Regions from separate parts of the Enterococcus rotai genome, predicted to be linked through region 2. Evidence: predicted binding sites of a transcription regulator. Region 2 holds the regulator's gene; the other holds the start of a gene.
The links. Region 2 encodes LexA, which represses DNA repair genes until DNA is damaged. Its sites were predicted from a motif close to CNAACANNTGTTNG; they were not measured.
Positions count from the first base shown of each region.

Region 1: the regulator LexA is predicted to act here: its motif matches at 1,512-1,525, upstream of ATZ35_RS11530 (Y-family DNA polymerase).

Region 1 covers NZ_CP013655.1:2,477,180-2,480,610, forward strand. Annotated here, with positions in the region: gene ATZ35_RS11515 (hypothetical protein) at 1-82, shown strand, start outside; gene ATZ35_RS11520 (hypothetical protein) at 260-739, shown strand; gene ATZ35_RS11525 (hypothetical protein) at 855-1,397, shown strand; gene ATZ35_RS11530 (Y-family DNA polymerase) at 1,564-2,862, shown strand; gene ATZ35_RS11535 (hypothetical protein) at 2,859-3,200, shown strand; gene ATZ35_RS11540 (YdcF family protein) at 3,252-3,431, opposite strand, start outside.
Region 2 covers NZ_CP013655.1:2,967,038-2,970,468, reverse strand. Annotated here, with positions in the region: gene tkt (transketolase) at 1-746, opposite strand, end outside; gene ATZ35_RS13215 (DUF896 family protein) at 845-1,087, opposite strand; gene lexA (transcriptional repressor LexA) at 1,326-1,946, shown strand; gene ATZ35_RS13205 (dihydrofolate reductase) at 2,026-2,526, opposite strand; gene ATZ35_RS13200 (thymidylate synthase) at 2,545-3,431, opposite strand, start outside.

The DNA.
Region 1 (3,431 bases), 490 kb from region 2:
TTTACCGTTAGTTTTTCAGAATGAAGAAGATAAAAAAAGATACGAAAAAATTGCAAATGAGAGTGGGTTGTTCTTTTTGTAGTCTAAATGAACTTGAGATCAAATGATGTAAAAGTGCATAAAACAAAGACGGAAGAGATAAAAATTATATTTGAGTTTAGTGTTGGAAGTTACTTGCTTAGAATTCGGAGTGTAGGAGTTTAAAAGAAAAGGTGATGTAATGTATACATGCATAGTTTGTGGTTATAAAGATTTAGAAATGGAATCTTATGGAAAGGAATACCCTTCCTGTGAAATTTGTTCTTGTTGCGGCTTTCAATTTGGAATAGATGATGATAAAGGAATTTCTCATGACTTATGGAGAGAAACTTGGATAAAAAAAGATTGTTCTTTCTGGTATACTCCTGATCGACCAATCGCTTGGGATGTGGAGAAACAATTAAAAAGTATTGGAATTATGTATAAGAAGAAAGATGCGAATAAAAATATTTGTCCTGTTTGTAAATATGATGGACTAGATGAGCCAGCTTACAACAGTCTTGGATATGGTTCATATGATATTTGTCAAGGTTGTGGTTTTCAATTTGGCTTAGATGATTATCCTGATAAAAATAAAGGGATACAAAAATGGCGAGAAAATTGGATAAGAGGAGGTTCTAGTTGGTATTCAACAAGCTCGATTAAACCAAATTGGAATCCCACAGAGCAATTAATTCATTTGAGTAAAATCAAAAAATAGTGAGAGTAATTATTTTAATAAAGAAAGTTTGTAATAAGTGAATAAACTAGAAAATTTATTATTTTAGATAGGATAAGCCAATAGAGTTTATAAGAAGAAAAAGGAGCTGTTGTATATGGATTTTGAATCACGTAGAAAAATTTTAATAGACGATATATTACTATATGAACCAATCGTAAAAAGAAAATTATTAATGTTTATTAATAAATTGATTTGGAAATTCACTAGTTGTTTATTGTTATCAATATTATTATTTAATCTATATTATTTTGTATTTGAATGGAAAAATATAGTATCAAACATCTTTACTGGAACCCTGATTTTTCTATCATTAGTCTTTTTAATAAAGCTATTACAATTTAAATGGTTGGTAACAAGTAACTACCATATTTGGGCAACGAAAAAACTAAAGCTAATTATGATATCTGAGTTGGATTGGTATTCGGATGATAACTATTTATATAATAAACTTATAGTTGGAAAAAAAGAGAAGACTATACGGATACAAAGAAAGTCGTTAAAATTATTGAAATCAATGGAGAAAAATCACTATTTTATTTGTGAAGAAATGGACTTCAATAAAATGTATACTTTTTCTTCAAAAGAACTATTCGTAGGTCAACTATCAGAAGCTGTAGTAATAAAGACGTTATGTTAAAGTTATATTTAATACTAAAAGAGTACGAACTATTATCAGAAAAAATGGATAATAGCTTGTATTCTTTTTATATATCCCTTTTTAAATTTTAAAAAGTTGTTCCCCTTTACAAAAGGAACGTATGTTCGTATAATTGATTGTGAAATAGAATAAGGAGAGGATCGCTATGTTTTTTGATTATGCAAAAGAATCCAGAAGAGTGATTTTTTGTATTGACGTAAAATCCTTTTATGCCTCAGTCGAGTGTGTGGCTAGAGGATATGACCCGCTTGAAAAAATGCTTGTTGTGATGAGTCATGCTGAAAATACGGGCGGTCTTGTTCTAGCCTCTTCGCCAAAAGCCAAAGAAGTGCTAGGCATCACCAATGTGACACGAAAATATGATGTGCCTGATCATCCGGAATTAGTGATTGTACCGCCTCGGATGAATGAATATATCAAAGAAAACATGAAAATCAATGCTATCTACAAAGAATATGTTGCAGAAGAAGACTTACATATTTATTCGATCGATGAATCTTTCTTAGATGTGACAGCTAGTTGGAAATTATTTGGACAAACACCAAAAGAATTGGCTAAAGTCATCCAACAAAGAATCAAAAAAGAAACAGGTCTAGCAATTACAATTGGAATGGGTGATAATCCTTTATTAGCCAAATTAGCGATGGATATCGAATCAAAACACAATAATGAACGATTAGCTGAATGGCATTATGAAGACGTTCCTGAAAAGGTCTGGCGTATTGAATCAATGACAGATATGTGGGGAATTGGTCATCGCTTAGCTAAACGGTTAAACAATCTAGGAGTTCGTTCCGTATATGATTTGGCTCATGCGGATTTAAATAGTCTTAAAAGAAATTTAGGGGTCATTGGTGAACAGCTATACGCACATGCGCATGGCATCGATCGCAGTCGTTTATCTGAAAAATACATACCAGAAGAACGCTCGTATAATAATTCCCAAATTTTGATGCGAGATTACTTGAAGCAAGAGGAGATCGAAGTGGTGATTAGAGAGATGGCAGAACAAGTGGCGGCACGTCTACGAAAAGCCCATTGCCAGACCGAATGTGTGCATTTATCTGTGGGGTTTTCCAAAGCTGGTCAAGCGGGTGGCTCAGGTTTTTCAAGGCAAATGAAAGTCCCTTTAACAAACAGCAGCAAAGTATTGATCGACTACTGTTTAACCATTTTTAGGCAGCATTGGCACGGAGAAGAAGTACGACATATTGGAATTACCTATTCCAAACTGAACTACAGTACTTATGTACAATTAGATTTATTTCATGAGCCAGATGAGCAACTGAAGGAACTAAAACTAGACCAGTTGATTGACGAAATTCGCCAGCGTTTTGGCTACGTTTCATTGGTCCACGCAAGTTCTGTTTCATCTGGCGGTACAGCAATTTCCAGAGCATCGCTCGTTGGCGGACACGCAGGAGGAATGGAGGGCTTGCAATGAGTAAGGAACGAGATTATTATTTTGAACAATATCAAGATCGGAAAATGAAAAAATGGGCAGGCTTTTATTTATCTGAACATACAGCAATCATTGAACAAGAGAAGAACAAACAACCAGCTGAAAAGAAAAGACAAATGAGTTGGTCAGAAATCGATGAAGTGTTAGCTCAGGCTTTTCAAAATCAGGTTGAAGTGATGATTCAAAAAGAAGAACTAGATTCTGAAGGAAATTATGGAGCAGATATTATTGGTCTGATTCAAGGTCATGACGAATTGGGAATCTATGTAGGAGGACATAAGATTGGCTATGACGAAATACGTCATGTCCAGTTACACTAAAAAAAACATCTAACTTTATATACGGTGCTAAAGTTAGATGGTTTTTCAGATTTAACGGTGAGTGACTAGAAAGAATTCAGCTAATGCGAATAGAATCATCATTAGTGCAATCAGACCGCAGACAATTATATGACGCCGTTTATGCATCATTACGATTGCAATAAACTCTCTTAAAAAGGCATTGGGTAGAAAATAGAAAGCTGTTCGAGCCCCAATCCCATCTGCTTTCAG
Region 2 (3,431 bases):
ACTGTTTTGACTTCGATCAAGGTTGGTTTATCTGATTCAGCTTTGGCTGCTTCAATTGCTTTAGAAATTTCTTCTAAATCATTACCATCTTTTACTAAAATATGTTGCCATCCGTATGCTTCATAACGAGCCCCAACATTTTCTGTAAAGGCTTTTGAAGTTGGACCATCTAAAGAGATATCATTTGAATCGTACAACACAATCAATTTGCCCAATTTCATGTGCCCAGCCATCGAGCTCGCTTCTTGAGAAACACCTTCCATCAAATCACCATCACCGCATAAAGCATACGTATAGTGATCAATCACAGGGAAACTATCGCGATTGTATGTCGCAGCAGTGTGCGCTTCAGCCATCGCCATTCCAACTGCCATTGCAATCCCTTGACCTAAAGGACCAGTAGTCGCTTCAACACCATCTGTATGATGGACTTCTGGATGTCCTGGAGTTTTACTACCCCATTGACGGAAACTCTTCAAATCATCCATTGTTACGCCATAACCTGCTAAATGAAGTAAGCTATAAAGCATTGCAGAACCATGACCTGCTGAAAGAATGAAACGGTCTCTATCTACCCAATTTCTAGCTGTTTTTGGGTTTACTTTCAAATGTTTTGTCCAAAGCGCATACGCCATAGGTGCAGCACCCATTGGTAAGCCTGGATGGCCTGAGTTTGCTTTTTGTACTGCTTCAATACTCAATGTACGAATCGTGTTGACGCCTAACTGATCAGTGTTGTCGAACAAAAAAATCATCTCCTATTTAGGTTTTTTTTACCTTTATTAACTATAGTTTAGCGTATTTCGTTTATGAAAGCAATTACTTTTAGTAAAAAAAACTGAAATTATTTTCTATTGTGCAGGCCTTTTGCCTTTTGGATCTCTTTTAACTTCTCTGGTGTAACGTCATTCCCTTTAGGATCAACGACTTTCATGCCCTCGATATGGTGACGCATACCGCCGCGAAAAGCAGCTAGGTATTCTTGACGAAGCACTTTTTGTTCTTCTTTTTCTTTTTCAGTCAACTCATTTTCTTTTGCTTTTTTGGCAAGTTCGTTGATACGAGTCATTTTTTCTGATGATAACATGCTTTTACCTCCTTTACTTTCCATGTCTATCTTATAAGATGAGCGCCAAAAATACAACTATATTCTTAATAAAAAAGGGAAACAAGTACCTTTAAATACAGAATTTAACATTGAAAGCCTACTTACTTTTTAGTAAAAATTAACCTAAAGCCACGTTTAACAGAAACACGAACGCTTGTTTGATTCCTGTACAAAACTATGGTACACTAAAAATATAAATTGAAAGAAGGTGCGGATTGTGGTGAAACGTACAGACACAAGACAAATTGAAGTACTAAAATATATATATGAACAAGTTGAACTTAAAGGTTATCCTCCAACCGTAAGAGAGATTGGAAAAGCAGTTGACCTTTCTTCGACATCCACTGTCCATGGCCATTTAGCCCGTTTAGAAAAAAAAGGAATGATCCTGCGTGACCCTACAAAGCCAAGAGCCATTGAATTGACAGCAGACGGTCTAGAAAGAATCGGGGTCAAACCTACTGTGATCCCTATGCTTGGTGTTGTTACAGCTGGTGAGCCTATTTTAGCAGTTGAAGAAGCATCTGACTTCTTCCCGCTCCCACCTGACCTAAGAACAGAAGAAAATGCTTTATTCATGCTGACGATTCGAGGAGAAAGTATGATCAATGCTGGGATATTAGATGGTGATCAAGTCATCGTCCGCAAACAAAGTGCTGCTTCAAACGGTGATATTGTGATTGCCATGACGGATGAAGATGAAGCAACCTGCAAACGTTTCTTTAAAGAAACGGACCATGTTCGTCTACAGCCAGAAAATGATGCTTTAGATCCAATTATTTTAAATAATGTCAGTATTTTAGGTAAAGTTGTTGGTTTATATCGCAATCATATTTAGAAACAAAGAGTCTGGGACATAACTTGAAAAGTTATGTCCCAGACTCTTTGTTTCTTTTGTTTAAGTGGCATAAATGATTTTACTCTGCAATCACTTTACGCTGATAGGTTTCAAATTGGTAGGCATAATGATTATTTTCATCTTGTTCCCCTTCACTTAAGTTGATCAATGTCCACTCATCCCAAGCAACAGCAGGAAATTTGGTATCACCTTCAAATGAATGATTAATGACGGTGCGATACAACACATCACAATAAGGTAAAAAATCCTCATATACCGCTGAACCACCTGAAATAAACGTAATTCCAGCAAAAGTTTTTGCGTATTCAAGCACCTCTTCCACAGTATGAAATACAATAACGCCTTCTGCTCGGTATTCTTTATCTCTAGTTAAAACAATTGTTTGACGATTTGGTAACGGGCGGCTGCCCATTCCCTCAAAAGTCTTTCTACCCATCACAATGGTGTTATCTTCCGTCATTTGTTTAAAAAACTTTAGATCATTTGGCAAATGCCAAGGTAAGCGATTCTCTTTTCCAATCGTTCCTTGTTCATCTTGTGCCCATATAGCTGCTAACATCGGGGAACTCCTTTCAAATTAAACGGCAATTGGCGCCTTGATTGCAGGATGGGGATCATATCCTTCAATGACAATATCTTCCATTTCAAAATCAAATACCGATTTTTTTTCTTGATTTAATTTTAATGTAGGAAACGCTCGAACTTCTCGAGCCAGTTGTTCATTCATTTGCTCGATGTGGTTAGTATACAAGTGAGCATCGCCGATCGTGTGGACAAAATCGCCTACTTCTAAACCTGTTTCATGCGCAATCAAATGAGTCAGCAAGGCATAACTAGCAATGTTAAAAGGTACACCTAGAAAAACATCCCCGCTACGTTGATATAATTGACAACTCAATTTTCCATCATTTACATAAAATTGAAACATCGTATGACACGGCGGTAACGCCATCGAAGGAACATCTTCTGGATTCCAAGCTGAAACAATCAAGCGTCTTGAATCTGGTGTTTTTTTGATCATCGCAATAACATTTTTTAATTGATCGATAAATCCACCCTCTTTTGTTTCCCAATGACGCCATTGTGCACCATAAATGTTGCCTAATTCACCATGTTTGGCAGCAAATACCTCATCCGATAAAATTGCTTCACAGAATTTTTTATGTTCTATTTCGTAAGTTTGCTTAAACACTTCGTCTGTTAAAACACGATGGCCAAAATCAGTCATATCAGGTCCCTTGTAATCGGCACTTTTCACATAACGTTCAAACGCCCATTCATCCCAAATATGATTGTTGTGTTGTAAGAGGTAACGAATATTGGTATCGCCATTCAAAAACCATAAAAGTTCGCTTTTGATCAAGCCGAAAGGCACTCGTTTAGTCGTTAATAAGGGAAATCCCTCAGATAAATCAAAACGCATTTGATGCCCAAAAATACTCCGCGTCCCTGTTCCAGTCCGGT